2 regions of the Geomicrobium sp. JSM 1781026 genome follow, and region 2 is predicted to be linked to the other one. Evidence: riboswitches for the same ligand, from Rfam matches in the RefSeq annotation. Region 2 holds a riboswitch; the other holds the start of a gene.
What was found. A riboswitch is a leader RNA that binds a small molecule or an ion and turns the genes downstream of it on or off. The one in region 2 is predicted to bind FMN.

Region 1: another riboswitch for FMN. It lies ahead of ACE1TF_RS01465 (ECF transporter S component); the one in region 2 lies ahead of ribD (bifunctional diaminohydroxyphosphoribosylaminopyrimidine deaminase/5-amino-6-(5-phosphoribosylamino)uracil reductase RibD).

The regions. Positions count from the first base shown of each region.
Region 1 covers NZ_JBHFQF010000001.1:289,597-305,916, forward strand. Annotated here, with positions in the region: gene ACE1TF_RS01440 (ABC transporter permease) at 1-277, opposite strand, end outside; gene ACE1TF_RS01445 (ABC transporter ATP-binding protein) at 277-1,188, opposite strand; gene copZ (copper chaperone CopZ) at 1,603-1,806, shown strand; gene ACE1TF_RS01455 (cyclase family protein) at 1,977-2,498, shown strand; gene uvsE (UV DNA damage repair endonuclease UvsE) at 2,488-3,447, opposite strand; FMN riboswitch at 3,574-3,717, shown strand; gene ACE1TF_RS01465 (ECF transporter S component) at 3,909-4,514, shown strand; gene ACE1TF_RS01470 (response regulator transcription factor) at 4,623-5,294, shown strand; gene ACE1TF_RS01475 (sensor histidine kinase) at 5,294-6,664, shown strand; gene ACE1TF_RS01480 (efflux RND transporter permease subunit) at 6,792-10,202, shown strand; gene ACE1TF_RS01485 (GAF domain-containing protein) at 10,536-11,351, opposite strand; gene ACE1TF_RS01490 (hypothetical protein) at 11,558-11,812, shown strand; gene ACE1TF_RS01495 (aminoglycoside adenylyltransferase domain-containing protein) at 12,349-13,209, shown strand; gene ACE1TF_RS01500 (mechanosensitive ion channel family protein) at 13,291-14,412, shown strand; gene dapD (2,3,4,5-tetrahydropyridine-2,6-dicarboxylate N-acetyltransferase) at 14,489-15,208, shown strand; gene ACE1TF_RS01510 (N-acetyldiaminopimelate deacetylase) at 15,269-16,320, shown strand, end outside.
Region 2 covers NZ_JBHFQF010000018.1:9,597-25,916, forward strand. Annotated here, with positions in the region: gene ACE1TF_RS19770 (MFS transporter) at 1-597, shown strand, start outside; gene ACE1TF_RS19775 (DUF1722 domain-containing protein) at 642-1,136, opposite strand; gene tsaD (tRNA (adenosine(37)-N6)-threonylcarbamoyltransferase complex transferase subunit TsaD) at 1,144-2,163, opposite strand; gene rimI (ribosomal protein S18-alanine N-acetyltransferase) at 2,180-2,626, opposite strand; gene tsaB (tRNA (adenosine(37)-N6)-threonylcarbamoyltransferase complex dimerization subunit type 1 TsaB) at 2,643-3,344, opposite strand; gene tsaE (tRNA (adenosine(37)-N6)-threonylcarbamoyltransferase complex ATPase subunit type 1 TsaE) at 3,341-3,796, opposite strand; gene thiL (thiamine-phosphate kinase) at 3,811-4,782, opposite strand; tRNA gene ACE1TF_RS19805 (tRNA-Met) at 5,534-5,610, opposite strand; rRNA gene rrf (5S ribosomal RNA) at 5,621-5,737, opposite strand; gene ACE1TF_RS19815 (trans-sulfuration enzyme family protein) at 5,823-6,962, opposite strand; gene ribH (6,7-dimethyl-8-ribityllumazine synthase) at 7,116-7,574, opposite strand; gene ribA (GTP cyclohydrolase II) at 7,587-8,774, opposite strand; gene ACE1TF_RS19830 (riboflavin synthase) at 8,758-9,363, opposite strand; gene ribD (bifunctional diaminohydroxyphosphoribosylaminopyrimidine deaminase/5-amino-6-(5-phosphoribosylamino)uracil reductase RibD) at 9,344-10,435, opposite strand; FMN riboswitch at 10,602-10,750, opposite strand; gene ACE1TF_RS19840 (DUF1540 domain-containing protein) at 10,924-11,082, opposite strand; gene ACE1TF_RS19845 (ABC transporter permease) at 11,161-12,360, opposite strand; gene ACE1TF_RS19850 (ABC transporter ATP-binding protein) at 12,347-13,036, opposite strand; gene ACE1TF_RS19855 (efflux RND transporter periplasmic adaptor subunit) at 13,014-14,210, opposite strand; gene ACE1TF_RS19860 (hypothetical protein) at 14,212-14,889, opposite strand; gene ACE1TF_RS19865 (S9 family peptidase) at 15,178-16,320, opposite strand, start outside.

The DNA of each region.
Region 1 (16,320 bases), on a different contig from region 2:
TCATCTGACCGGATTGAATTTGTTCTACACTGTTTGCGTAGCTCTCTTCTTTTACTAATTCGACGTTTTCAAGTGTGGAAATTTCTTGCAATAGTTCAGCAGATTCATCGCTTTGATCGGTGTCAACGTAATGCAATGTCAATTCTTGATCTGTTGTGTCTGATCCGAAAATCGATGCGAACACAACGATAAAGGCAATCGGGAGAAGTAATGTCCAAAAAATTAATCCTTTGTCTTTGAGGTTTTTCTTCATTTCCAGTACATACATTGGAATCATTACTGAGCGTCCCCCTCTCGCAGTGCAGTCCCAGTTAATTGAATAAAGATATCTTCCAGTTTTGGTTGCGATACTTCAAGCCGAGCAATCGGGATGTGATCTCGCTCAAATTGGTGGGCCATCTTCTCTAACAGTTGCAATGGCTGTTCTGTAAGAATGCGATACCCGTTTCCTTTTTCCTCTACATGTTCAAATGGCTTCAATATGTCGGGTTGCTCAGATTGGAATTCAACATAGACCCCAGACTTGGCATGCTGATTGGCAATCTGGGAAAGAGAACCGCACGCAACCACTTCACCATGATCAATAAAGGCAACTCGATTGCAAAGCTGTTCGACTTCTTCCATGTAATGACTCGTATAAATGATCGTCTTGCCAAGACGTCTTAAACGATGAATAAGTGAATAGATATTGTAACGAGATTGGGGGTCAATTCCGACCGTTGGCTCATCCATAATGAGAACATCTGGGTCGTGCAAGAGTGCACAGCCGATGTTCAGTCTACGCTTCATCCCTCCAGAAAATGTAGATACAACGTCTTTTCTTTGATTCGTGAGGCTGATTTGTTCGAGAACAGCATCCATTCTTTCTCGTCTTTCTTTTCCTTTTAAATGATGGATTCGAGCGAAAAAGGTTAAGTTATCTTCAGCAGTGAGTGTTTCTTCTAAACAAATGTCTTGAGGTACGTATCCAATCATACTTTGACTCGTCTTTTGGAGCGGGCGTTCTTGAATCGTGATGCTCCCTCGGTCATGTTGCAAAATCGACGTTAATATTTTGATTAGTGTAGATTTCCCTGCACCATTAGGTCCAACAAGACCGAAGCAATCTCCTTGTTGAATATCAATGTCAATGGCTTGTAAGGCGTTTTTGTTCTTATATGATTTGGAAACTCCTGTTATTTGAATCATTGCTTATCTCCTCCAGCGCGTTGTTTATAGCTATAATGTATACTGAATAAAGACTCGCATTTACATGTTTTGCATAAGGCGCACGAGCGGATGACCAACATGTAGAAATGAGTGTATGAGGAGTTAAAAGCAGCAATAGCGTCATTACTCAGTACTACCGGGTTGCACGTCAGCGTCGAGACGATGAGAAACAGGAATTCATTCTTAATTAATCTCCGCTACAGAACGCATTGCGTCTATAAACGTTTGAAATGCTAAGTGAGGAGCATGAATCATCGTAAAACGAAATGTTATTTTCCGACTTCTCTATGTTAAGATTTTACTTGTAGGATATGTAGTAAATGTCCGAGAATCATCGGTTGAATGACGAACATTTCATGGAGATGGAGCAGTGTACGAAGGAGGTGGATCGCAATGAATACGACACTAAATGTAACAGGTATGTCTTGTGGGCACTGTGTGAAGGCAATTGAATCAAGTGTTGGGGAAATGAACGGTGTGGCGTCTGTCGTTGTACACCTTGACGAAAACAAAGTCGATGTAAATTTTAACGATAGCGAAGTAACATTGGATAAGATTAAAGAAGAAATTGAAGATCAAGGATATGACGTCGTGTAGTCTAATGATTTGAAACTCCCCAAACGTTCGTGTATAAACACACGTTTGGGGTTCTTTATTTTCTTTCGTTTTTGGCCGATAGGATAAATATATTGCATTGAAAGAAAACACGAACAACAAATGATCTTTAATAATCGATGGGATGACGAGATGATCCAAAGGAGGAAAAAATGAAAATCATTGATTTAACGGCACCGATTGAATCAGGAATGACGGTCTACCCAGGCGATCCGGAAGTAAACCTAGACGTTGCAACGACAATTGAGCAGCAAGGATTCGAAGTCCGTCGTTTAAGTTTAGGATCTCATACCGGCACTCATGTGGATGCGTTTTCGCACATGCATGCCGGAAAGCAAACGATCGATCAGATCCCTCTCACGACTTTCGTGCACGTTGCGGTTCTCGTTAATGATGTCCATCATCTTCCAGAGCGAACAGGGCTTGTATTCCGACAAGACGTCGGCATCGAGCACTTTGATGCGATTGTAAAAGCCGCACCGCCGTTTGCCGCAGGTGAAATTGATTTTGACTTAGAAAAAGCGTTGTTAGGGCACGGGATTGTCACGTACACAAACCTTGTTAACCTAGACCGTGTACCGGTCAGAAAGCCGTTTCTTTGGGTAGGATTGCCACTACATATTAAAGGTGGAGATGGTTCGCCGGTTCGCGCTGTGGCCGTCTTTAACGAATAACTATGGACCCTCCTGAAACTTGATTCATGCCACGCTTTTTGGAGAGGCGATCAATGAGAGACAAACAAGCACGATCTTTTGCTTTTGCTTCAATCATGAAATCCACATTTTCTCGAATGGTTTTCAAACCGTCGAGCAGCGGCTCGAGAAATGTTTCATCGACATAATCCGCGTGGCTCCGAAAAGCGGTTTTGCTTTTTGGCGAGGAAATGTGAATTTTGGCGGGTTGAGAGGTGGATTCCCAAGTCGCAAAAACCCGAGGAAGTAGCTCTGTTAGCTCTTCGTCGTCGGTATGATTTGCCACGTAATGATGATAGTCAAACATCATCGGAATGCTGTGTTGCTCGGCGACAGCGAGTGTTTCCGTCGTCGTATACGTTTTATCGTCATTTTCAAGTGTGAGTTGTTTTAAGATGTGAGCGGGAACCTTCTTTATGTTGTTGTGAAACCGTTCGAGCGCTTTCTCTTTATCGCCATAAGCGCCTCCAACGTGGATGTTAATTCGAATCTCTTCGTGTAGACCCATCGCTTTTGCGAGCTCGTAATGATAAACCAAATCTTCAACGGCTTTTTCAGTGACGTGATCACGATCACTCGTAAACAGGGTGAACTGATTCGGGTGAAAACTCGTTCGTAATTGATGGGTTTTAACAAGAGTGCCAATCTCTTTATATAAATGAGAAAAGGGCGTTATATAATCCCACTGTGTTTCAGGATGTGTTGCAAGTGGAACGAGTGAAGAGGAGAACCGGTATAACGGAATTTCATGGGCAATTAAGTAATGGATAATCCGTTTCGTGCGTAATAAATTCATTTCGGTCACGTCATGCAATTTCTTTTTACCTTCTTTCTCGCCAAGCTGGCGATAACGAGAAAACGTAACTGTTTTTGCAGGTGATGCTTCATAAAGGTCAAGGGCATTGGCAACAAAACCAAAGCGGATGTGCATTGTAGGCCTCCCAAGGTAGTGAATGGATGTCTCAAAAAGCATACCCATTGCGCGTAATCTTAAACATTGAGGACAAATGGTTGACGGTTTGCGCATCATCCGATACACTAAGTTACATAATCTAATATAAATCTTCGGGGCAGGGTGAAATTCCCGACCGACGGTAAGTTACGCGCGTTGTAACAAGTCCGTGACCCACTTTTATTTTAAAGTGGTTGATCCGGTGTGATTCCGGAACCGACAGTATAGTCTGGATGGGAGAAGATTGCAGAGAAAGTCGTTCCTACTCGATGGGTAGCATGTTTATCATGCGGCCGATTTGTTTAGGTGAACGCTTTGTTATTGATCGCTCAAGCCCCTCGCAGTTTACTGTCGAGGGGCTTTTTTAATGAAAAACAACGAACATAACAAAGTGAACAACTCTGTTATCCCTTTTTTACCGGAGAAGGGAGGCAATTATTATGAACAACCAATCATCGAAAACGTTCCGAATGGTAAGCTATGCCATACTTGGTGCACTAGGTACCGCGTTTATGTTTCTAAGCTTTCCGTTGCCGTTTCTAACAGCTACACCGTTTTTAAGCATTGATTTTAGTGAAATTCCTGTGTTGTTAGCGGCCATTCTGTTCTCGCCTGTTGCAGGCATTGCCGTCGCAGGTATTAAAATCGCTCTTTATACACTATTTATGGGGGCGGGCGACCCGATCGGTATGGTGACGAACTTTACCGCAAGCTTAGCATTTGTGTTGCCGATTGCGTATATCTATCGTCGGTACCGGACGACGCGCAGCCTCGTTGTTGGCGTAGGTGTGGGCACATTTTCACTTACCGTTATTCTTAGCGTACTCAATTATTTTGTTTTCTTACCCGCTTACGTATGGCTTGTGGAAATGCCATTTACCCCTGAAATTATGATGACAATGGTTCTCGCAGGGATATTGCCATTTAATCTAATGAAAGGCATTCTCGTCGGTGCGGTATTTGTTCCAGTATTTTTGAAACTATACCCACTTCTTCAAAAGCAAAAAATTGGTGCTGGTTTAAAGAAACAACCAGTAAATGAATAGAGATGAACCTTTCGCTTCATTGATTTATAATGAAGCGAAAGGTTTTTTTGTGATGTCATCCTCAGTTCATACACGAGGGGTATACTGCAGAGAAAGGGCGGTGAAAGTATGACAACCATTCTTGTCGCTGATGATGATGCGAACATACGAAGACTCATCCGTTTGTACTTAGAAAATGATCAATTCCGTGTAATCGAAGCATTAGATGGAGAAGAAGCGCTAGAAAAAATGAAGGAACAACCCGTTTCTTTAGCGATTATCGATGTGATGATGCCGAAAGTAAACGGATGGGAAGTGACGAGGTTCATTCGCCAATCTTATACATTGCCCATTCTCATCGTGACAGCAAAAGGCGAGTCAAGTGATAAAATCGAAGGATTTAACGCAGGGACCGATGATTATCTTGTTAAACCGTTTGATCCAGTAGAGCTCGTATTACGTGTCAAAGCATTACTAAACCGCTACGAGTTGTTCACTGCACAAGAAGTTCAAATTGGTCCGTACGTCATTCAAAAGGATAAACTTAAAGTGACGAGTGACAGGACGGAGGTCGCGTTAAAAAGAAAAGAATGCGAACTGCTGTTTCATCTTGCGAAATTCCCAGGCACGATTTTCACTCGAGATCAATTGATACAACTCATATGGGGACATGACTATGAAGGGGATGATCGAACGGTCGATGTGCATATTAAACGATTAAGGGAGAAAATTCGCCCGTTTGAAGGGCTATCGATTCGGACCATTCGAGGGTTGGGATATACGATGGAGGAGTATGGATAATGCTCATCTTATTTTTTCGAAGAAGCTTTCACGCGAGAATCGTCACGATGTTTATCGTCGTGCTGCTCATCAGTCTATGTGCCGCCTATATGTTTACATACGTCTTCTACCCAGAACATCATCGTTCTGAACAATCCCTTTCAACAGTTGAAGATGGCATCAATGCCTTGCTTCTTTCTGAAGAAGCAGCGTCGATCGCCGATTTAGAAGCGAATGCGAGGGAACATCAAGCAACATTGACTGTTTTGGATGAAGAGCAACAATTGCAATACAGAAGTGAAGCCGCACAACCCATATCAGACGCTTCCATCAACAATTTCTCATCTCTAAGTGAAGGTGAATCTTCTTTTGTTTTTAAAGGGACGGAAGAGTTGTTTGAGATTGCGATCGCGCGACCGATTAATGGAGAGTTGCATACGCTCGTCTATCAAGTTGATTTGTCAGCAGAATCACAAGCTGTTCGTGATATTATCATTGCTTCATTGCTCGTCGTATTTATTGTAGGTAGCATACTGTTTCTCATCGCTTCCACACCGATCGTCTCGCCGATTAACTTGCTATCAAAAGCAGCAAAAAAAATGGCAACTGGAGATTTTTCGGTTTACATTCAGAAAAAAAGGGAAGATGAAATTGGCGAGCTAGTGGACAATTTCAACTACATGTCCAAAGAGTTGCAAAAAGTGGAGAATATGCGACAAGAGTTCGTGAGTAATGTTTCTCACGAGTTTAAGGCGCCGATGACGACGATCAATGGATTCACTCAAGCGATTCGAGACGGGGTTGTGAAAGAAAATGAGCGGGAAGAGTACTTAGCGATTATTCAGTCGAGTACCCAACGTTTATCCCGGCTTAGTGATCACTTGCTGCAACTCGCTTCGTTAGAATCAGAACATCATCCACTGCAAATGACTTCATATGCTTTGGATGAGCAAATTCGTAGGGTGATTTTATCTACGCGCTTACTTTGGGAAGAGAAGCATATCGATATTCAAGTTGAGTTGCCTTCGATTACCATTGAGGCAGACCAAGATTTAATGGAACAAGTATGGATGAACTTGTTTACGAATGCGATTAAATTCTCGCACAGTCACGGCACTATATGGGTGAATGTCATTGTGCTTCCCCAACAGATCAAATTGGTTATCGAAGACGAAGGGATTGGGATCGCTGAAGAACACCTTTCTTATGTGTTTGACCGTTTTTATACGGTAGATGAAGCAAGAACGCCTGAAAAGAGTGGCAATGGTCTCGGACTTCCCCTCGTTCAACGAATTGTTGATGCACATGGATTTTCAATCAATGTTCAGAGCAAAATAAACGAAGGGTCGACGTTCACTGTGACGATCATGCCTTCCATAAGTTATGACTAATTTGTGACAACGGTAAGAATGTGAAGTTGGTTCATAATCAGTTCATCGTTCCGGTGTATGCTAATGAAGTGCATTTCCATACGTAAAAAATACATAAAAATTGATAGGGCATAGGGGTGGTTTACACATGACAAATTTCTCGATCAGACGTCCGGTTTTTACAATCGTCGTCATGATTTTGTTTTTAATTGTAGGTCTCGTTTCTTCTACGAGATTACCGCTACAATTAATTCCAGATATTGATCCTCCAGTAGCAGCGGTGATTGCATCGTATCCAGATGCAGGGCCAGAAGAAGTTCTAACCGAAGTAACTGAACCGTTAGAAGCGCAATTAGCGACGACAACGGGTTTAGATCTCATTCAGTCGAATACGACTGAAGGCACGTCAATGATTATTTTGCAGTTTGATTGGGAAACAGACATCGAAGATGTTGAACTGGACATCATGAATACGCTACGGCAGGTGAACTTGCCTGATAGTGTGGATGAACCGAGCTTTTTGCAATTTGACCCATCGATGTTCCCGATGATGCAACTTGCGGTCACATCAGGGGATGACATCATTGACTTTCAAGATGATGTGCTAGACCTTGAACAAGAACTGTTAAACATACCCGGTGTAGCAAGCGTTGATGAATCAGGTAGTCTAACAGAAATTGTAGAAGTGAACCTCGATCGTGAACTCATGGATGATAACAACGTCGCACAAGACGACATTAGTGGAGCCATTCAATCAAACAACGTTTCCATGCCTGGTGGTACTGTGCTCCAGGATGATCTGAGTTTAACGACAAGGGTCGTTAGCGAACTCACATCAGTGAATGACATTCGCGAGCTAGTCGTAGGTGTTGATCCAGAATCGGGCGATCAAATTACGATTGATGATGTCGGGGACGTAGACATTGTTACCGAAGATCAAACGGTCATTACAAGAGCCAACCAAGAAGATGCCATGATGTTATCGATCATGCAAGAATCTAGCGCCAATACGGCATCAACATCTGATGCAGTAAATGAGCGGTTGGACGAATTAATGAATGACAGTGATTTTGAAGACTTGAGTATTATCTCCTTATATGATGAAGGGGACTTTATAAACCAAGCGATTAACAGTGTACTTTCTGCACTCGTACTCGGTGGTGTGCTGGCGATGACAGTGTTGTTCTTCTTCCTAAGAAACTTGAAGACACCATTTATCATTGGCTTGGCCATACCTTTCTCGGTCATTGTTACATTTGCGTTTATGTTCTTTTTGGACATTGGATTAAACATCATGACGCTGGGGGGTCTTGCCCTAGGAATTGGTCTTGTTATTGATAACGCGATTGTTGTTATTGAGAACATTTATCGCCACCTATCCAAAGGTAAAGACGCAAAAGAGGCAGCGAGAGAAGGTACGAAAGAAGTGATGGGGGCGATTACAGCCTCAACGCTAACGACCATTTCTGTATTCTTGCCAATCGTATTTATTACAGGCATTGTTGGAGACATTTTTGGTGAGCTAGCCTTAACTGTATCGTTTAGTTTATTGTCTTCGCTCCTCGTTGCGATTACGGTCGTTCCGATGGTTGCGAGCCGTGTATTAAAAGCACCTAAAGAAGACATTGAAGAAAAACGCCGCCAAGGCAAAACAATGAAATCACTTGAAAATATTACGCACTGGTCGCTCGGGCATCGCAAGTCTGTCATCGCGATTACGTTATTGCTTCTTTTTGGCGGTATTGGTGGACTGTTTACAGTCGGCACAGAGCTTCTCCCAGAAGCTGACCAATCGTCATTTAACGTCGATATTGAAATGGAATCTGGTACGAGTTTAGAGCGAACAGATGAAGCCGTAACGGCAATCGAAGATGTTTTGGATGACTACCAAGAAATCGACCATTACTCGGCCTCCATTGGAGGATCGTCAATGGATATGGGTGGGGAAGGTGAATCTCATACTGCCCAAATCATCGTATCGATGATTCCGATGGATGAGCGATCAATGACGGATGCGGAGTTTGTGGAATCAATTACGCGTGAACTGGAACGTGCAGATGACGGTGTTGAAGAGTTGCGAGCCTATACAATGACCGCAGCGATGGGCGGGGAAGCCAATACGGTACCGTTTATCGTGTCTCACTCAGAGCGTAGCGAGTTGTATGATTTCGCAGAAGAGCTACAAGATGAGTTGCTCGATTACTCCATCATTCAAGAAGTACAACTAAGTATTGAAGATACGGTGCCAGAAATTCTTATCGAAGTCGATGATGAGGCAGCACTTGACAACGGTCTAACACCAGCAGAAGTTGCGACACAAGTCAATGAGGCGACCCAAGGCGAGACCGTTGCAACTGTCCAAATTCCTGATGATGATGAAGAAGAGGATACAAATGGCACGACAACGACGTATGAAGTTGTCGTTGGTCTCGATGCAAGTTTTACCGATTCAATAGATGAACTTGAAGTCTTAACGATTAGAAATAACGAAGGTGAAACGGTAAACCTCAATGATATTGCCGAGATCACTGAAGGAGAAAGCCCTGCAGCCGTTCAACGAGCGGACCAAGAAGAAGCCGTTGAATTTACAGTCGGTTATACGACTGCTGCTGTACTCAGTGATGTGTCAGATGCGATTGTATCGTCTGTTGATGAAGTTGAGTTGCCAGATGGAGCAAACTTCTCCTTTGGCGGAGAGCAAGAAATCCTTGATGATGCCATGATGAGCATGGTTCTTGCGCTTGTGCTTGCGGTTACCTTCATTTATCTCATTATGGCTGCACAATTTGAATCATTTAAGTTGCCATTTATTATGATGCTAACGGTTCCTCTCGTTATTATCGGGGTTGCAATTGCTCTTACAGCAACGCAAACCGCTATCGGAATTACGACCTTTATCGGGGTAATCATTCTCGTAGGTATTGCAGTAAACAACGGAATTGTCATGCTTGACTTCGTGAATCAACAGAAGCGAAAAGGGTTGTCTACCTACGATGCGCTCGTTGAATCTGTGAAGTTAAGAACACGACCGATTGTGATGACATCTGTCACTGCAATTCTAGGTATGGTGCCGATTGCTATTGGTATGGGTGAAGGTGCAGAAATGCAGCAGCCAATGGCGATTGCTGTAATTGGTGGTCTCATTAGTAGTACAGTGCTTACACTCGTGTTTATTCCGGTCATGTACAGCTTGTTTGATAAAGAAACACGCTCACGCCGGACGCCATATGTAGTTGTGAGTGACTACGATGAATCAGGTGAAGAGCGACGCATGTATTTACCCGCACACGAAGCAGGGCGTCCTTCAACGTACAAGTCGACACAAGCAGAGGACATTGAAGAAGTCGATGATGAAAAAGCGCCGGCTGATCCGGAGCCTAGAGACGCTGAAGACCGACACGAAGAAATGACAGAAGAACAGAACGAAGAGTACCAAGAAGAAGAGAAACAAGAGAATAACACGTCCACAGACCGTGAGACGAATGATTTAAGTAAAGATGAACTGCTCGACCTTCTTGAGTCGATTGTCAAACGCAACAAAAACGACAATGAAAAATAAAAAAACTGAGCAGTTTGGTAAGAGGACCGCCAGATTCCACACGTTGGAGTCTGGCGGTTTTTTAATGAGTAAGTGGAAGGTATTAGATTGCACACGTTGGATTAAAAAAGCACGCCCGCCCAACTTGGACGAACGTGTGATATCGGAAATGACAATTTACAGTCGCTTTAACAGTTGTCTTTTTGCCTCCGAATAATCGGAAGTGGATGCTTTGGCTGCGGCCTGTCTTTGCGTTCTCAGCCATTTGTGATAATGGGATTCAGATAGAATGCCACGCTTTTTTGCCGATCGCGCTGCGGCTTTTTTTAGCAGTTCTTTTCCTGACAAATTGCATCAACCTCCCTTGCTTCTATCGTATTCTGTCTCATTTAATTGTTGATCGACAAATTGATTATCAAGCGTCTGACTATATTCAATGAATGCCAGCTCAATAAATCTGCTATATAGTGCGGCAATTGGAATCACTTCTTTTTGAAACGACGTCTGGGCATCAATGGTTAACACTCCCCATTCGGATAAAGGGAAGCAAAGAAGCGCTTTGGAATCCACTCTTAGCATCTCGGTTGGGTAATAATCAACATCCGCGTAAATGTTCTGGACGTGTTCTCTTCTTTTTTTGCGAAAACAACGTCCGGCAATCGTTTCATGAATGGGAAGTTGGTCGTTTTGATCGCCTTCATCAAAACGGGTGTTACCTGCAAATAGCACGAGCCGATCAATTTCTTCTTCTTCAATCCATATAGCGCAGTAATGTTCTTCGCCTGGTTTGAACTTAATATCGGTACTTAGTGTGTTCACGAGTTGAATCATTAAGCTTTCGTACGCTTCTAATCGTTCAGTGACGGGTAACTCTTGTTCCTTTAAGTTGGACAGAGACGCAAGAAATCGCTCTGCGTTTTGCATCGCATGTGTCGTTTGCAGCGAGATGTCTTTTTGTAAGGAAGCTTCGGTTTTGGATGTAAACAATTCTTGTTGAATTTTTTGGAATCCTAATTCTTTATCAATTTTCTCCGTATACTTCATCGCGGCGCGTCCGATTAATACAAAAAGAACGAGCACACCCGCAATGATGAGAAAACCAGTCACTCCGTATACCCAGTCCGGCTGATGTTCGAAGAGAACACGTAACACTTCTGTCATTTGCAGCACCTGCATTCCTTCATTAATACAATGTAATTCACGTTAAGAGGAATTATGCACAGTAGTTTTATTTTTTGCGATCCAGTGAAACTACCCAATTTCATAGACGTCTCCCTCTTTTTTGTCGATAGCTAGGTTATGTCATTACAACGAATGTGAGAGTTGACATAGGATTTAATGTAAGACAATTTATGAGGAAAAAAGGAGAGTTTGAAATGTCATATAATCATTGGGACTATCTGTTTGGCTGTGGCGGTAACCGAGGTGGCCGCAACCGACGGGGCAAGCGTTTTGAGTGCGAGTGTAGAGAAGTACGTGACAGAGGTCGCGGATGTGGATGTAAAGACAAGTATGACTATGATTACGACTACGACTATGATTATGACCGTTGTTACAAAAAGAAAGACAAATGTGACAAAGATCGTGGAGAGCGTTGCCGCATTAAGTTTGAAATCGAGTGCGACGACTAATAAGGACGTGAGGGAAGCAGTTTTATAACTGCTTCCCCTTTACAGGATCGAAAGAAAGGAAATGAAAATATGAACCAATCAAGACACTATTGGACAGGATGTTCTTGTCGAAAGAAGCATTCGGATAAGGGAAGTTCCTGCTATCATAGTGGCTATCAAAAGCCTGCCCCGCCGTGGTATCCTTCGTGGTACAATGGCAAACCAGAGCCAAAACCAAAGGCAAAACCAAAGGCAAAACCAGACAAAAAACGGAAAACGAGAAGTCGCTTAAAAGGGTCTATTATTGTTGAGTGTGATTAAAGTAGTTGTATATGGAATTTCGCTAGATATAGGTAAGACCATTACTAGTTTTTCAAAGATAATCATAGAATAATAAGGCAAGCAAAAACGTCATCCGCCGGACGTCTTGCTTGTAAAGATTGGCTCTGTCATACCTCCCAGGTCTGTAATCATGGCATGTAATTCCCTCCAACACATTGAACGGAACTTTTGAAACGGGGTCATTGACTCCGTTCTTTTTATCTGTTGTATGACAAATGACATACTTCCCATTGCAAGTGGAACGACAATCGATTACGATATTGATAAGTATCATTACATCATTACAACATGGATGGGGGAAGATGCTGGATATGGACGACCAGATTGACGATTATTTGGACCGCCTTGCCACAACGTTGCAATCATTGTTGAAAAAACAACTCACAGGGGTGTATTTGAGTGGATCGCTCGTTATGGACGATTGGATTCCGACGAATAGCGACGTGGATGTGATGTGCATTGTGGACCGTCCGCTTAAAGATTCTGTGAAACTGAAGTTGGTCGACCAATTAGCTGAGGAGAGGTTGGTTCCTCCAGGTTTAGGTTTGGAGCTTGTGTTCGTATTAGAAGATGAGGTGTTAAAACCGCATTCTCTTCCGTCTTACGAATACGTGCTCACATTTCAACAAGATATCGGTGTAAAGGTGAAAGAAGAAGGGATGGACGAAGGGTTATTGATGGACTTTACCATCTGTTATCAATCTGGAAAAACTCTCATCGGAAAACCGATTGAAGAAGTATTTGGGGTCGTGCCAAAACCATGGTTGAATGAGGCCATGAAAGGGTCGCTTCGTTGGCATAAGGCACATGTTTTTCACCCATTTTATGATCCGTATGGTCACGAAGCTGTTTTGAATGCTTGTCGCACATGGTGCTTTAAAGAAAACGGCCGGATGACGTCAAAAACGAAGGGCGCGCTATGGGCTTTGTCGCGATGGTCCGACTCTGATGTTGTGTCTCACGCACTTTCCATTCGGGAAGGGTCACGAACCGATCGATTAGACGAAGAGCGGGTGCATGCGATTCTTGATCATGTAATGATGATGCAAAGTACCAAGTTAAAAGCATTCATTTAACATATAGGATAAATAAGTGAGAGGGTCTTCTGACTCTCTATTTTTTCGTTTTTTTAGACCGGAGGGATTTCATTGTTAGATATGTACCACGACTGGATTGCCATGTATCCGTGGCTACAATATGTCGTCGCATTTATAATCATTATGTTCTTTTTATTTCTTAGAAAAGTGTTCACCCGTTATGTTTTCGCTTTTATTTTGCGGCTATCACGAAAAAGCAAAAGTGAACTACTTCCGAATATCTTGTTGTCATTTCAACGACCGGTTCGTTTTTTCTTTGTGATATTAGGTTTGTATCTTGCGATTCAATACTTAGTGCCAGATGATCCGACAGCAGCTGTTGAAAGGCGAATGGAAGTTGTGAACACGTTCTTTCGTTCCAGTGTGATCTTAATGTTCGGCTGGGGGTTCTTTAACGTATCTGGAACATCTTCTAATCTGTTTAAGAAGTTAAGCATGCGCCTCGATTCCGGGGAAGACAGTATGCTCGTACCTTTCCTTTCCAAGTTGTTACGCGTATTGATCGTCGCGCTAACTGTCGTGGTTATTCTCGATACGTTTGGTTTTGATATTAACGGTTTTGTTGCCGGTCTAGGGCTTGGTGGTCTTGCTTTTGCTCTTGCAGCTCAAGACACGATTGGCAACTTGTTTGGCGGTATCATTATCGTTACAGAGAAGCCCTTTAAAAAAGATGATTGGATTGAGACGCCAACCGTTGAAGGAATTGTAGAAGACATTTCTTTTCGGAGTACAAAGGTCAGAACGTTTTCTGAAGGGCTCGTTACAGTGCCCAACTCAACACTCGCTCACGAACCGATCACGAATTGGTCTGAGATGACGAAGCGACAAATCGCTTTTGAAATTCAATTTCGATATGATACTCCGATGGAATCGTTAAAAGTGGCTAGAGAGCGGATTGAAAGTGAATTGAAAGGAAATGAAGCGATCAATCAGGAAACGATCTTCGTCCGTTTGCACGAGTTGCAAGAATCTGGCATTGAACTAATGTTCTACTTGTTCACGAATACGACAAACTGGGAAGAATGGTTAAAAGTTAAAGAGCAGCTGAACTTGCGGATTTTGGAAATCCTCCGTGAGGAAAATGTCGACTTTGCAATGCCTTCTCAAGACTTGTACATCAACGATGAGTTGCACTTACTCACAGAAGGTCCAGATGACAAATTAGAGGACAAGCAGTCGTAATGCTTTTGTTCAATGCAGTGTTATGATAATCTAGAATAGGAAAAAATGATACGAATGATCGTTTGGAGGATGAACCATGAAAATGATGGATGGACATGAAATTGTAAAGTTTATTTCTGAAAGCGAGAAATCAACTCCGGTAAAAGTGTACATTAACGGAGATGTTCGTGATATGAATTTTGGCGAAGACGCAAAAGTCTTCCCTAATGAGTCAGGTGCAGTTGTTTTCGGAGAGTGGAAGGCGATTCAAGAAACTCTTCTAGAAAATGAAGCAAAGATTCGAGACTATGTCGTCGAAAATGATCGACGGAATTCGGCAATTCCATTGCTTGATATGAAGAATATTAAAGCACGAATTGAGCCAGGTGCGATTATCCGTGACCAAGTCATTATCGGTGACAATTCCGTCATTATGATGGGGGCTAGCATCAACATCGGAGCCGTAGTAGGTGAAGGTACGATGATTGATATGAACGTCGTTATGGGTGGTCGTGCAACCGTCGGCAAAAACTGCCATATCGGAGCTGGAGCCGTACTCGCAGGAGTTGTTGAACCGCCATCTGCACAGCCAGTGATCGTCGAAGATGAGGTTGTTATTGGTGCGAACGCTGTAATCTTGGAAGGTGTTCGTGTTGGAAAAGGCGCTGTTGTTGCAGCAGGCGCAATTGTTACTGAAGATGTTCCAGAGAATGTTGTTGTTGCTGGAACGCCTGCACGTGTCATCAAAGACATTGATGAAGGTACGCGTGGGAAAACAGAAATTAAAGCAGAGCTTCGTAAGCTTAAAGAAGACTAAACATGAGTTAAAACTCCCGGTCAACATGAGCGGGAGTTTCTTTATAGGGGGAGCATTGCCATGTATACGAAGGAACAGATGTATCACATTCGCCAAGAGCTTCATCAGATTCCTGAAGAAGGGTTTAAGGAGTGGGAAACGAGCAAAACGCTCCGTCATTATCTTGATAACTTAGACCAGAAATATATGCGCATCATCGAATGGCAAACAGGTTACTTTGTGAACATCAATGGGTATGCACCTGAACAAACGATTGGGTACCGGACTGATATTGATGGTCTACCGATGGCAGAACAAACGGGCTTGCCCTATTCATCTGTACATGAAGGGTATATGCACGCGTGTGGACATGACTTGCATATGACGATCGCGCTTTCGCTCCTTTCATACTTTAGTGAGCAGCAACCAAAAGACAATCTCCTGTTTATCTTTCAGCCGGCAGAAGAAGGACCGGGCGGGGCAGAACCGATGATTCAGAGTAAAGAATATGAAGCTTTGCGCCCGGATTGGATGATGGCTCTGCACGTCCATCCTCATCTAGCGGTCGGGACAGTGGCCACGAAAGAAGGGCTGTTGTTTGCGAATACGGCAGAGTTTAATCTCCATTTGCGCGGGAAAAGTGGACATGCCGCTTATCCGCATGAAGCGAATGATATGGTTGTAGCGTCTAGTTACTTAATTACGCAGTTGCAGTCGGTCATCTCCCGTAGAATTGACCCGATTGATAGTGCGGTTATCTCGATTGGAAAGCTCGAAAGCGGTACGAAGGAGAACATTGTCGCCTCTCGCGCAAGCACGGAAGGGACGATTCGCACGCTTTCAAAAGAATCAATGGATCGTGTGCAAAAACATGTCACAAGCATGTGCCGAGGCATTGCTGAAAGTTTTGATTGTGAAGTTGTGATTGAATGGGGCTCAGCATACAAACAAGTGTGGAACGATGCAACGAAAACGAACGATTTCATAAATTGGACGAAAAAGCAACCAAACGTTCAATTTGTTGAATCTGAGCGCGCCATGACTGGGGAAGATTTCGGCTTTTTCTTAGACGACGTGCCAGGTTTTATGTTTTGGCTCGGTGTTGATGGAGAAGCTGGATTACATGAACCTAC
Region 2 (16,320 bases):
CAATCGTTGAAAAGCATCAAGATTAGCACTGCTCATTTAGTTACGTTGTTCATGCTCGCCGGTCACTACGTGCTTTATGCGTATTTCACACCATTTCTTGAAGAAGCGTTTCAGATGGAACCGCTATGGATTAGTATTTCTTATCTAATCATTGGTGTAGCATCTATTGGCGGGAATGCACTCGGCGGTGTACTCAGTGACAAGTTTGGATCAAGAACGTCCATACTTGCTGTCGTATCCACATTTGCCGTCGTGCTGTTCGTCATCCCTTTCACGACCGGATATCTATTAATGTTCCTCGTGTTTACCGCATTATGGGGTGGCCTAAGCTGGGCACTCACTCCGGCAATGCAAAACTATTTAATTCAATCGGCGCCAAAAACATCCGACATCCAGCAAAGTTTAAACACTTCCGCTTTGCAATTTGGAATCTCCATCGGTTCAGCAGTTGGAGGACTCGTACTTGCATTTACAGGAACAGTAATGAGTCTCGCAAGCTTCGGAGCGGTTCTCGTTCTAATTGCATTTGGTTTTGCAATCGTCTCATTACGCAGACCACAACTGAACTATACTCAACAGTCAGCAGAAGTAAAGTGACACAAAAAGCCAGCCTATAGTCGACCTATAGGCTGGCTTTTTTATCAATTATCATCGCAAATATAATCTCCTTGCCAGTCCCAAACGTAAGCTTCGCTTAGCTCTCCTTCAATCTTTAAACCAACAGGGACAAGGGAGAAAGAACGATCACGTTGCCATAGGCGGCAACTTTTTAAATACGTCTTATCATACGCAAATGTGTACGTCTCCAGTTTCTCGAGAACTTCCTCAGGATCTTCTTTTACTCGAGTCTGAAGATATTGACGCTCTTCGGTGAGTAAATCAGATTTAAAGTATCCGAGCAGGTGGTAGAGCGCATTGGACAGCTCAGGCAAGTCCGCGGAATGCACTCCTCTATAAGTCCTGTCAATTTCCTTTAACCGAAGAAACGCAGCATTCACATCGCGTTCGTTTGGACGTAAATGATGGCGAATGTCCCGATATGCTGATTGTGAGCAAGCGAGGACGAAGTATTTATTTGCTGCCCATACAGCTTCAGCGGCTTTAGAGACCGCCTTTCGAGAAGTAATTCGTGACATTCTGTTTTCACCTCACATGTGTAGTAAGAGGGAGGTTTGGTACCCCATTTAATTTCAAATCAGCAACGTTCTTCTTTTTCCATTCTACAAACGCAGCTGCACCAATCATGGCTGCATTATCCGTACATAAAGATAAAGGTGGGATGATGAGTTGCACACCGATACGCTCCATCTTATCTTTCATAGCACTGCGTATCGCTTGATTTGCAGCCACTCCACCTGTAACAATGAGCTGTTTCGTGTCATAAGAGAGCGCCGCTCGCGATGCCCTTTCTACGAGGACCTCAACAATACTTGCTTGAAAGCTCGCTGCAATATCTTCTGCGTGAATGTCTTCGCCTCTTTGCTTTTGATTGTGCACATAGTTTAAGACCGATGACTTCAATCCGCTAAAACTAAAATCATACGTATCTTCCTCTAACCATGACCTAGGAAAATCGATCGTTGGTTCCACTTCTCTGGCGAGCCGATCAATGTGTGGTCCGCCTGGATACGGTAGACCAATGGTGCGAGCTACCTTGTCATATGCTTCACCAACAGCGTCATCTCTTGTCTCGCCAATAACCTCATAACTTCCCTCTGTCTCCATGTAGACTAAAGACGTGTGTCCACCTGAAACAACAAGTGCCATCGCAGGGTATTCAATCGTATCAACCAAGTTCGTCGCATGAATGTGACCTGCAATATGATTAACTGGAAGCAGTGGTAAGTTGTGTGCATACGCAACCGCTTTAGCCGTATTCACACCGACTAACAGAGCACCTACTAGGCCAGGGCCTTCAGTAACCGCCACAGCATCAATATCATCATACGTAAGGTTCGCTTCAGCTAGTGCATGCTTGATCACCGTTGTCATATTTTCAACGTGGTGACGAGAGGCAACCTCTGGCACAACGCCTCCAAATTGTTCATGAATCGCAATTTGCGACGCTACTTGATTGCTCAAGATCTCTTTTCCACCTCGAACGATTGCTGCGGCTGTCTCATCACAGCTCGTCTCAATAGCAAGAATTGTAGGGGTTAACAATGCTTCATCTTCCTCTCTAACTAGGTTCCATTTCAAGCGTCATAACAAAAGCGTCCTCTTTTGTATCCGTATAATATCCTTTTTCGATCCCCGTCTTCACAAATCCAAATTTCTCATATAACCGTTGTGCCGCCGTGTTGCTCGTGCGAACTTCCAACGTCATCTTTCTCGTATCGTATTGCTTTGCCGTCTCCAAAACTTCTTGAAATAACTGTTCACCATACCCATGCCTTTGCACGGAAGAATGGATAGCAAAATTCGTGATATGCGCTTCTTGCATGACGAGCCAAACACCACCATATCCGACGATTCGTGCGTCTAACTCTAACACGAAATAATGAGCAAACGGATTCTTCACAAGCTCATTAACAAATGCGTGCTCTGTCCACGGCATCGTGAATACGTCCTGTTCAACGATGAGTACTGCCGGTATGTCAGCAACCGTCATCCGTCTAATGTTCACCAATTCGCGAGCACCATTACCCATCATCACGAGATTCTTTCTGGATATTTTTCTCCGCCTCTGCCAATTGCAAATACCGGGGGACAACCGTGTCTACATTCGTTGCAGCATCTTTTTTACTTGCCAAATGGATCATCTCACTTGGCTTCGTGCGGTTGTCTGTCGCGCCTCCAAATATTGCTCGTTCGCCAAGAACTTCTTGGATTTGTTCTTTATGGTTTTCTAGATCTAAACTTAGAAAAAGAACGTTGCGCTCGAGCGTGTCCAGTTCTTTTAGCAGATCACTCATCAGCACAAGCTCGTCCTCACGGATTTGAGAAACTTCTCCATCATTTGATTCATACAAACCAGCATATACTTGCCCTCGTCTAGCATCAATAAACGGACAAATCACGGTGCTCGTATACTTCCCATTTTGGGCTAACAGCTCAAGTGAAGATACTTCATATAAGGGGATGTCCAATGAACTCGCCATCGCCTTAGCCGTAGCGACGCCGATACGCACCCCTGTATATGATCCAGGACCCGTCGTCACAACAATGCCGGTTAGATTTTTCATTTCCAGATTCGCTTGATTCATCACCTCATCAATGCCTGGCATGAGGCGAAGAGAGTGATTTTCTTTTTTGTACGTCGTCCACTCTGCAACAATCTCGCTGTTTGTACCGATTGCAGTACCTAACACATACGTGGATGTATCCATAGAAAGAATCATCATTCATACACCTCCAACACAGATGTATAATGCAAAGCATTTGTTTTGATTTGTAAACGTCGCTCTTGCTCTCCAAGTCGTTGGAGGGTAATATGAACGGTATTTTCAGGCAATGGTACGCTCAATCGTGATGGCCATTCAATGACTGTTACTCCGTCTCCATCAACAAATTCAGAGAGACCGAGATCTTCCTCATCGCTCTCGTCCAAGCGATACGCGTCAATATGGTAAAAAGGAAGCCTTCCTTTATACTCTTTGATAATGGTAAATGTTGGAGAATTGATATTCCCTTGAACACCTAGGCCTCTTCCAAAGCCTTTACTAAAATGCGTTTTCCCTGCACCTAAATCCCCGTCCAACGTATAAACATCCCCTGGTTTGGCGACTTGTCCTAGCTGTTCCCCTAGACGCATCGTTTCTTCTGTATCATTCGTCAATATTTCGTATTCTCTCATGCCCTCACCTCTATTCAAGAACGATGTGTATATCCTTCACGCACAAGGCGTGTTTTTTGTGTGGTCGAGTTTAACGTCACATCTGCACCTTTTCCGATGACATGACCGATTATTGTAAGTGGATCTCCTATACGTTTTGCCTCTTCAGCAATACGTGGCCAATCCTCTTTCGAAACCGTACCTAGCAATTGAAAATCCTCACCACCGTTAAAGGCAAACCGCAAAGAAAGTTCGCGCCCAAACGTCTCTTCCATCAACTCTGGCATCGGGATGTTGCTTTCCTCAAGTTCAATATGAACGTCACTACTTTCAGCAATCTCCCATATTTCACTTGATAAACCATCACTGATGTCATTCAATGCCATTCTCGTTGAGTTCTCGGTGAACATTTGCGCAACCCCAGTATGCATCAGCGGTCGTTGATGCGCCTCAACAAATGCTTTGTTCGGGTTAGCATCTTGATTTAATAACTGCTCGAGACCTGCAGCTGAACCTCCTAATGAACCCGTAACGAAAACAACATCACCGACGCGTGCACTACTTCGAAGTAACGCCCTTCCCTTTGCCACTTCACCGAGAACCGTCACAGATATGTATAGTTCACTTTTTGATGTCACACTGTCACCGCCAATGAGATGAACCCCTTGTTGCTGTGCCAAGCTTTGCATTCCATCATAAATTTCAAGAACTTCATCATCAGACCAACCACGAGGAACAGCAATGGATACAAGGTAATATTTAGGCTTTCCACCCATTGCAGCTACATCACTAATGTTTACAGCGAGCGCCTTATAGCCAATGTCTGCCGGTTTCATCGTTGATCGTTTAAAATGCACACCTTCGCATAGCGTGTCGACACAACAGATCGTCTCCAATTCAGCATTTGGCTGAATAATTGCTGCATCATCCCCAATTCCGACACGCACACCTGGCTGTTTATCTTCAATTGTATTATGAATCCGTTCTATTAAGCGAAATTCATCCATCATTTATACCCCTTTAAGTCAAGGCTCATAACCAATATTCTAGCATACAATTGGTGCACGTACACGAAAGTACACGCATTGTAAAACTGCCCCAAAATGCGGTTCATGAGGGTATTTGGAGGAAGAACTTCTCTCATTTTTCCAAAATCCCCACAGAAGAACCGTAAATGCCAACATAAGCGCGTTTACGGTGGGATTTCGTAAGTGTTCTGGATAATAATAAGTAAAATCCCCACACACATTATCGAGCAGAGCCCGACCCATTGCGAACGCTAATTTTTTGTCGTTGTTACTCTATGCAGTGGATCATTATCGCAAATAGGCACACACAGTTACTTAGCGTTATGCTTTCGTTGGACACTAAAAATCTGCAGCATCGTCACATGAGTAGGTTCGCTTAAACACAAAAAAACAAACGATTTGTCGTTTGTATGTTTAATTGAGCTATGTATTTTTGGTTGCAACTTCCAGGCACTACAACCTTTTCTCAAAGAGAAGGAAAAATTCGACGTAGTGTCGAAAGTAATTTGGTTGCACTCTCCGAGTACTACAATCTAAATATTAATTGGTTGCACTCACTCAGTACCACTATCCCCTCTTGCTTCGAAGTTTAGCCGACGTAGTGTCGAGGGTAAAATTGGTTGCACCTTCCAGGCACTACAATTCTTTCTCGCAGAGAAGAAAAAAATTCGACGTAGTGTCGAGAGTGAAATTGGTTGCACTCTTCGAGTACTACAATCTAAAGAATAATTGGTTGCGGGAGGAGGATTTGAACCTCCGACCTCCGGGTTATGAGCCCGACGAGCTACCAGACTGCTCTATCCCGCGATGTGAAAAAACCTGGCAACGTCCTACTCTCACAGGGGGCTGCCCCCCAATTACCATCAGCGCTAAAGAGCTTAACTTCCGTGTTCGGCATGGGAACGGGTGTGACCTCTTTGCCAATGTCACCAGATTCGTTTGTGGTGTCTCTCAACGCCACGTGTAATAATATATCATGGAAAAAAAGATAATGCAAGGCATCTAGAAAAAAAGTTTATTTATTTTTTTGCAGCCGCTAAAGCAAGGCGCAATTCTTCAATGATTTCCCCGCTATCTTCTAGGCCTACAGACATTCTCACAAGTCCTTCCGTTATACCTAAGCGTTTTTGCAAATCACTCGGAATGCTGCGGTGGGATGTTTTTAGCGGGTAAGAAACTGTCGTTTCTACTCCTGCCAATGTGGGTACAATTCGAATCCATTGTAAGCTCTTAAAAAATGTATACGCATCAAATTGATGGCCGAGGTCGAAACTTACCATCGCTCCATTACCATGATCACTTAAGGTGTTTGGATAGTACACCTTCACACCTGGTTGCTCTTGCATAAAGGTTGCCACTTCTGCCGCGTTTTTGCTTTGTTGATTCATTCGAACGGAGATCGTCTTTAATCCTCGTGTCGTGAGCCATGCTTCGAAGGGGCTGACATTCATACCTAACTGGATGACTTTTTTCTTCGCCTGCTCAACTAACGATGATTCTCCGACAAGGACGCCCGCGGTAACGTCACTGTGCCCACCAATATATTTGGTTGCACTATGTACGACCAAGTCTGCCCCTAATGTATAAGGCCTAACAAAATATGGCGTCGCAAACGTGTTATCGATCATGACCCTGACGCCGTGACCCTTTGCTATTTGCGTGAGTTGTTCAATATCTTCAACCCTTAGAAGGGGATTGGCTGCAGTCTCTCCAAAAATGAGCGTTGTCTTTTCTGTTAATGCACTAAGGATATTGTTCTTATCGGCAAAAGAGGCCGTGTTTATTTGAACATTCCAGTCCGTAAGAAAGTTGTGAAAGAGGTCATACGTCCCCCCGTACACATCTTCTGGAATGAGCATATGATCTCCTGGTTTTACGACAGCTAAAACACCTGCAAGGATCGCAGACATTCCTGATGACGAAGCCACACCTGCGGGCGCCTCCTCCAAACCAGCAACAAGATCTGCTAACTCGTCTGTATTCGGGTTCCCATAGCGCGTATACATGTACCGTTCATTTTCAGGAGAGAAAAACTGTTCCAAATCATCTAAATCCGAAAAAGCGAAGGCTGACGTCTGATAAATCGGGGTTGCTTTACTATGTAAATGATTCTTTTTCCCAGACTCTTGATGAATAACTCTCCAGTCGAAATGCTTCATGGTGACTCACTCCTTTTTTCGAGTTTATCACAGTCGAATGTCGGAAACGATGACTAAAAAGAAATCTGTGAGAAAATATGACATAGTATTCTTTATATTCGATTCTGACTCTATACTTCGCTAGTATAGAATCAGAACCAAAAATTTGCTTCCTTACACTTCCAATGTCGCCATTTCAACAACTGTGCGCGCGGCTTCATTTCCTGTGTTTGGATGCTTAATCCCCGTTCTAGCCAAAGCTTGTTCACTCGTATCCGTCGTTAATACACCAAAAGTGATCGGAATATCTGACTCAATATTAAGTGAGCTTACACCACTCGTCACTGCTTGGCACACATAATCATAATGTGATGTTTCTCCCCGTATTACGGCCCCGAGTGCAATGACACCATTATAGCGTTGACTTTCTACCGTCTTACGGGCGGCAAACGGGATTTCAAATGCACCTGGAACTTCAACAATATGAATATCTTCACTTTTGACGCCGAGCTTCATTAACGTCTCTTTTGCCCCTGCCATAAGTAGATTTGTAATCATTTCATTAAAGTTAGCTTTTACAATCGCAATCTTTAATCCTCTTCCGTCCAATGTTCCTCTGTACGTCTTCTCCATTTCAATGACCTCCTATATTAAGTGACCAAGCTTTTCTTTTTTTGCATTCATATAACGTTCGTTTTCCTCATATACAGTTGGTGCAAAAGGAATGATCTCTTCTACAATAATCCCAGATTTTTGTAAGCCATTCACTTTCTCCGGATTATTCGTAGCGAGAGACACTTTACTGACACCTAAATGATCGAGCATAACAGCGGCAACCGTGAATTCACGTTCGTCGTCTTTAAATCCCAACGCTTCATTCGCTTCTACAGTGTCGAGCCCGTCGCTTTGTAGTTGATACGCTTTAATCTTTTCAAACAAGCCAATTCCTCTACCTTCTTGCCGCAAGTACAATAATACTCCGGCTTCTCGTTCACGAAGTGTGCGCAATGCGTCTTCTAGCTGCTGTCCACAATCACATCGTTTTGAGTGAAAGACATCTCCAGTCAAGCATTCCGAATGAACTCTCGTATACACTGCTTCTGGAACGGAAACATTTCCCTTTACAATCGCAACATGCTCTTCATCGTCTAACTTTGTCTTAAAGACCGTAATATGAAATGTCCCGTATTCAGTTGGAAGCATCGTTGCCGCTTCAGCCTGTATCAAATTCTCTGTACGAATGCGATATTCTTTTAAGTCTTCAATCGTAATAAGAGGTAAGTCATATTGCTTCGCAAAGTCCAACAACTCTGGATATCTGCTCATCGATCCGTCTTCGTTCATAATCTCACAAATCACACCCACTTCCCTTGCGCCACAAAGCTTAGCAAGATCTACAGTCGCTTCCGTGTGACCCATCCGAGTGAACACGCCACCATCCTTTGCGATGAGCGGAAAAATATGTCCAGGTCGTTGAAATTGCTCAGGTGTCGTGTTAGGCACTGTGAGTTGTAAAAGCGTATTCGCTCGTTCTGCCGCTGAGATGCCTGTTGTTGCCGATTTGTGATCGACGCTTACCGTAAACGCTGTTTCGTGAGGATCAGATGTGTTTCTAACCATCAAATCGAGCTGTAGCCGCTCAGCAATCTCTTTTGATATCGGTGCACAAATGAGTCCACGTCCATGTAACGTCATAAAATTAATACTTTCTGCGGATATACGGTCCGCAAGTGCGACAAGGTCACCTTCATTTTCCCGATCTTCGTCATCACATACGACTACCATGCCACCTGCTAGAAGCTGAACAATCGCTTGATCAATCGTGCTTTTCATCGTTAACCTCCGTGAACTTTTCAATATATTTGGCAACCATATCGCATTCTATATTAACTGCATCTCCTTCATGTAAAAATGCAAACTTCGTTGCCTTATGTGTATGGGGGATGATCGATATTTTTATTTCATTTTCTTCTACCGCGAATATTGTTAAACTCGTGCCATCCACAGCGACTGAGCCTTTCATAATCATGTAACGCGTCAGCTTTTCTGGAAGAGTGATCGAAAATTGGGTTGAATTTTGTTTCTCTTCTCTGCTCGTAACCTGACCGACACCGTCTACATGACCTGTTACGATATGACCATCAAACCTTCCCCCTGCTTGAACGGCTCGCTCCACATTAACCGGCGCATCAACTTCAAGCGTACCCATGGTCGTATCCTCCATTGTTTTTTCCATCACATCTACGGTAAAGGATTGCTTGTTGTACGAAGTAACTGTCAAGCAAACACCTGAAACAGAAATACTATCACCGATGCGTACATCTTCAGTCACTGTGCGTGACTCGATTTCTAGTGAACAACCCCCTTCCTTCTTTTCGATAGATATAAGACGAGCGACTTCTTCAACTATTCCTGTGAACATTGCTTGATTCTCCTTTCCTTAATGATGTAATTTTTATATCAGTCCCAACATTCTTTATGTTCTGTATCTGATATTTTACGGCATGATCTAGTTCAGCTATGCCTGTACCTGCAACCGTTCCCTTCGCTTCTTTTCCACCAATCATGACCGGAGCGACATATGAAATCACCCGCTCGCACCGCCTCGCCTTCAGAAAGGCTCCATGAATCTCAGCACCCCCCTCTACGAGCAATGACCGGATTCCTCTTTTCCCTAACTCAGCCAAAACCGATGGGACGGTCACTCGTTCGTCCCAAATAATCTTTGCCACATCAGTTCCCCATCCCTTGCCATCAACCTCAGTGAAAATCCAAGTTCCGCCGGGTTCTTGAAGCATTTTAGCCTGCTCTGGTGTTTGAAGTTTGCGATCCATAATGACCCGAATAGGATTGTGTCTATCACCCGCTCCCCGAGCAGTGAGCTTAGGATCATCAGCAAGAACAGTGTTAATTCCGACTAGAATTGCATCATGAGTGGCTCTTTCTTCATGGCTATCGTCTCGGGCTTCTATGCTCGTGATCCACTTACTTTCTCCTGATACTGTTGCTGTTTTTCCATCAAGTGAACTTGCAAACTTCAACGTCACATAAGGCTCACCTGTTTTGCAGTAATGAAAATAACTACGATTTAATGCTCGAGCTTCTTCGTCATAAACTCCCGTTTGAACAGATAAGCCATGCCTTTGCAAAACTTCAATTCCCTTACCTTGTACATGTGGATTAGGGTCTACAGAAGCTACGACGACCCGGGTAACTCCTGACTTTATGATGAAGTCCGTACAAGGCCCTGTGCGTCCAAAATGGCAACAAGGTTCGAGCGTTACATACAATGTTGCTCCTTTAGCCTTCTCTCCTGCCATGTTGAGCGCATGAACTTCAGCGTGCTCAGCACCCGCTTTCAAGTGGGCTCCTTGTCCAATAACACCTTCATCAGATACTACAATCGCCCCTACCATAGGATTTGGAGACGTTTGACCTCTTCCTAAACGCGCCAGCTGTAACGCAACTTTCATATACCTTTGATCCGTTGTCATCTTCTCTCCCTTCTCCAATACTCATCGACACACGAAAAAAAGCTACCCGAGATTAAAACCACGGGTAGCTTTTAGAGATTGTTAAAGTGACATACGCCATTGGCATATGTTTTTACGGATAGCAAATACACGTATGTACATACATGACGACATACTGCTGCTGTTATCCTCACTTCTCCCATCCAGACTTTAACTGTCGGCTCTGGAATTTCACCAGATCCACCGCTCCAACTACTGTTGTCACGGGTCACGGACTAAAAGGTAAACGACCTCATCACCGCCGGTAGGGAATTTCACCCTGCCCCGAAGTATTAGATTTGTATTTAGTTATGTAACGAATCTTAGCACAAAGCTTCTCACCTTTCAACATATCGTTACTGTTTGATGAGACTAGAGCGTACTTAAAGAAATGGTTGTTCTAGAACGTTCGTTGTCTAACCCCAATACACAATTAAAACCGTTGCACAAATTTGTGCAACGGTTCCCATCTAGTGCATCTTAGGTGAAAATGTGTGGCAATCGGTTTCCTCTTGCTCGGTCGTAATCTTGTCGGCATTTGAGACAACATAGATTCGGTCGGCCTCGCAATGGTTCCCTTCGCCCCAATGGACACAGTTGTTTACTTCACATAAAATTTCTTGTGCCATGTTCATTCCCCCTTGCCCGCTAGTATAGCCAAAAACCGCAGAGAACTTACGTGCATGGAGAAATTCTCAGTGGGTATCTTATTCATAACGAAGGGCTTCAATTGGATCGAGTTTGGCTGCTTTATTGGCTGGAAGTAACCCGAAGACCACACCCACAACCATTGAAAAACCAACACCGATAAGCATGACCGGTACAGAGACGAGAAACGGCCAATCAGCGAAAATGGATACCGTATTCGCAATTCCGGCACCTAGCGCAATGCCGATCACACCGCCGATTGTCGTTAAGGTGACCGACTCAATAAGGAATTGGAGGAGAATGTTGCCCCTCGTTGCCCCTAACGACTTGCGTAAACCAATCTCCCTCGTTCGTTCTGTAACCGAAACGAGCATGATATTCATAACACCGATACCACCAACGAGTAGCGAAACAGCAGCTACTCCACCAATAATGGTCGTCGTGACGTTGGTGATCTGTGAAATACCCTCTTGGATCTCTTCCATGTTAATGACTTCAAAGTGACCCGTACGGTCTGTTGTTTCATTTAAATAATCCGTAACTGAGATTCCTGCACTTTGAATCGTATCTGCACTCGTAGCCTGCACATTCAACATGTCCATTTGATCGGTGCCATAGAGCATCGGCCAGACCGATTGTGGTAGCAGTGCTTCATCAACTTGAAACTCAAAAAAACTTTGGTTCGCACGATCATGAATCCCGACAATTTCAAAAGGGATATTTTCGATATTTACCGTTTGACCAATCGGATTTTCTTCAGATGAAAACAACTCTTCTGCAAGTCCAGGGCTGATTGTCGTAACTCTCCGGCCCATCTCGACATCGCGGTCGTTCAAAAGTCGACCGCTTTCTGCCATGAACTCATTCAGTTCATAGTAACTCTCGTTAATGGCAAGCAGTTGTGCTCCAGAAGATTCTCGGTGACGGTATACGCTGGATGACGTTAGTGCATAAGCAATCACTTGCTCGACTGCAGGCATCGACTCAATGGCCCGTAAGTCTTCTTCAGAATACGAAACTTCTGTGTACGCATCATAATCCATTAACGATTCTTCTGGAGGCATATAATACACTTCAAACGTATTGTTACCGCCACCTGCAAATTGGGAGGTTAATAATGCTTCCCCGCCTTTACCAATGGCTACAACCGTGATAACAGAGCCTACACCGATAATAATACCGAGCATCGTCAGCATGGAACGTAGCCGGTGATTCCAAATCGAGCGTAACGCCATCTTAAAACTATCAAAGAACGACACGATCTCGCCTCCGATCTTCGATAATTTCTCCATCTCTAAACGTCACAATCCGTCTCGCATAGTCCGCAACTTCTTGTTCGTGTGTGACGACGACAAGTGTGGCGCCTTCTTCATGCAACGTGTCAAATAGCCCCATAATCTGCTCTCCAGACTTCGAGTCGAGAGCACCCGTTGGCTCATCGGCAAGGATGAGACTCGGGCGATTCACTAACGCCCGAGCAATCGCTACACGTTGTTTCTGACCACCCGAAAGCTGATTCGGTAAATGAGATACCCGCTCTTCTAACCCTACTTTCACAAGTGCTTCTTTTGCCCGTTCTTGACGTTCTTTCTTTTTTACACCTGCATAGATGAGTGGCAGTTCCACATTGTTAAGTGCACTGATTCTAGGAAGAAGGTGAAACTGTTGAAACACAAATCCAATATTTTTGTTACGAATGTCTGCGAGTGTCTTTTGCGGTTGCCCAGCAATATCTGTACCCGACAAATAATAAGAACCGGACGAAGGTTGATCCAAACAACCAATCATGTTCATAAGTGTGGATTTACCAGACCCTGAAGGACCCATGACGGCAACGAACTCATTTTCTTCAATCAAAAGTTCAATGTCTTTTAACACATGAAGAACCTGGTCGCCATTTTTATATGTTTTGTCAAGATTCTTCAGGTGAATCATCCAAAATGACCTCCATTCCTTCATAAATCATCTCAAGATTTGAAGGATCAATCACTGAATCTCCTGGTGTCACTCCCGAGATCATTTGTGTACCTTGATCACTCGTTACACCGGTCTCCACAAGACGTTGCATCGCCAATCCATCGACAATGACGTATACATACTGCATCTCTTCTTGTGTGAACGGATCCACTTCCGACTCAATGACATGTTCAGGTAACAACACGGCATCTGATTCCGCCTCGATTTCAAAGTACGCGTTCACGTGGAAACCGTGGAGCAATTCCTCTGAACCTTCTTCAAGAAGAATCTCGTATGGATATGAGGTCACGTTTGCTTCTTCAATAAGCAACGGATCGTCCTCACTCGCAGGTGATGTGCCTAACTCTGTAAGGGTTCCACTAAACCGCTCGCCTGGCATCACATTCGGCTCAACCTCAACTTCCATACCTTCCGTTAACTGAACGAGATCATATTCGGTGACGGTTCCTTGAATCGTCCACTGATCCTCTGATTGGATGTGAATTAATGATTCCCCTTCCGCAGCCATGTCAGGTGAAATTCGTTTCGTTACCGTTCCGGGCACGTCACTGTACACTTCGTGGAACTCTTCACCTTCATAATACTCCAGCTCTTCTTGCTGCTCACTGTATTGAAGGTTCGTTGTTCTGCGTTGAAATTCTAAATTATCTCTTTCAGACTGCAATTGGCTAATTAACTGATCACTTTGATTAAACGGGTCTTCTTCATCTTCGTCATCTGCTTGATTTCGTTCATTAGCTATATCCGTCTCAATAGAGGAAATTCGATCATCATATTGCTCAATCTCAAGCATCAAACGATCCAAGCTGTTACGCATCGTCACAAGTTGACGAGCCATTTCCTCATCTTCGTACGTCATGAGCAAGTCCCCTTCTTGAACCTGATCGCCGACTTCCACATGAATGTCCGTCAGTGTTCCGTGTTGGGCCTCTTCATAATACGACTGGTTCTCGAGCGGTTCCACAATGCCGTTTGCAATGATTGATTCATAAAGGGTTTCTTCCGTTGCCGTGACTGTCTCCACCACAACTGGATCATCACTAATGAGCCCTTCGTTTAGAATATATGAATTACCAACAATAAGTCCGGCAAGTAAAATAACACCAATAAGTATTCCAATTCGCTTCTTCATACTATTGCACCCCTTGCGCTTGCAACATCGACATGTACATAACTGCTGCTAAAATTACCATTAATAATAGATAAAAGACGGTTGATGTGATCACAATATATCGTGTACTCTTCGTAGAAACGACGCGAAGAGCAAACAGCTGAACGATGAAACACCAAACGACGAGCAGACTAATCTGTGCGAAGAAATGCGTAAAAAACGAGTCTTCAAAAAGTAAAGCCGCCACATATCCAAGACCGGTCACAGAGTACAGGTGCTCCATGCCAAACAAAAAGTAATAAGGCAAGTCAACGAGCATTACAATTATGTAAATCGGAATAAAATATGAGAATATGATAAATAGTCGCTTAAAACCAACTTCACGAAAAAAGATCCAGAAAACGAGGGCAATCGCGAGAATGGCAACGATGCTCGCGCCTACGGCAAACACACCACCTAAAGCCATCATAATTGAGACAAATATCGATGCTTCTTCCTCGCCCATTCCAGGCATAGATTGATAGACTTGCATCATATCGTCTCGTACTGCGAATTGGCTCAAGACTGTAATAAGTCCTATAATAAGAGCGCCGACAGTCAACCGCCAAGCCAGACCTTTCGTCGCTTCAGATTCTTTTAATGTTGAGAAATGAGCCTTCGTATTAAAAAGACCGTGCAAAAATTTCACGCTATGTATCATTCTTCTTCCTCCTATTAACCACTTCTCTGATCCGAGTCAAAATGACAAGACTAATCCTTTCTTATTATGACAGATTTCTCATTCTAAACAACAATCTTAAAAAATTCTTTGACGTATTCTAGCAACTTTTGGTATTTTTTCATAGTTTTTGTGATTTTCCTGCGACTACTTTCACATATAGTATTGCAAAGATCTTAATGAAGAGCAGTAGTCCATGTACGAAGAGGGTGATTTCAGTCGTGGAACAGATGAAATAAAGCGCAAATGAGTTTCATTTGCGCTTAGCATTTACTCGTTATACAACCTCTGCAAAAAATCTGCCATAGCTGTATATGCTGTAATTTGATTTTCGATTTTCACAATGCCGTGACCTTCATCTTCAAATCGAATGTATTCTACGGGATGATTTCTTGCACGTAACTCCTCGATTATCTGTTCGGTTTCTGCTATAGGAACTCTCGGGTCATTCGCTCCATGTGACACCATCAACGGCGCGGTAATTCTTTCGGAATAGTGAATCGGATCAATCTCGTCAAAGAACTCTCCATCTGCTTCGATCGTTCCGTATTCGCTTTCTCGCAGTTTCCTTCTCCACGGACCTGTATTTTCAAGGAATGTTCGGAAGCTGGAAATGCCAACGAGATCTATGCCTGCGGTAAATACGTGTGGATAATGGGTCACTGCAGCTAACACCAAAAATCCACCATAACTTCTGCCAATGACCGCTACTTTCTTCTCATCCACATACGGTTCTTCTTTTAAAGCTTCTGCAATTTCAATAAGATCCTTAACCGAATCCATTCGCTTCCGCACATCATCTAAATGAATATATGTCTTTCCATATCCTTTACTTCCTCGTACATTTGGTGCACATACGACATATCCAAGAGATGTGAGTGACTGAATAACGGGGTGGTACGTCGCCTTCGTTTGGCCTTCAGGACCCCCATGAACCCAAAACGCAACGGGAGTATTTTTATTATACTCTTTTGGTTTATACAGAAACGATGGAATGGATCGACCGTCAAAAGAGCGAACGGTATAAACTTCTGGTTCGATGAGTTGAGCTTCAAATTCAGATGTTGCAAGAGTGCAATAAAGACGCTCACTCACCCCCGTATCGATGTAGTGTACGTATACATCTGCCGGTTGTGTTGGTGCATTATAAATAAGATGAATCTCATTTGCCACATTCCAAGCGAGGTCCGCCAACGTGCCAAACCCTAGCTCAAACGATACGCGGTGACCACTATGAATATTCAGAATCCAACCTTTATCAATCCCGCCTTCATTCGTCGTGTATGCAAGTTTTGACTTGTCTGGATTTATCGTTAGATTTTCAATATCCCAATCTGGCTCGTCCAACCAAGTTAACTTCATCGTTTCCAAGTCCATTTGTGCAAGGCCAGTCGTCTCGCGCCCGTAATTACT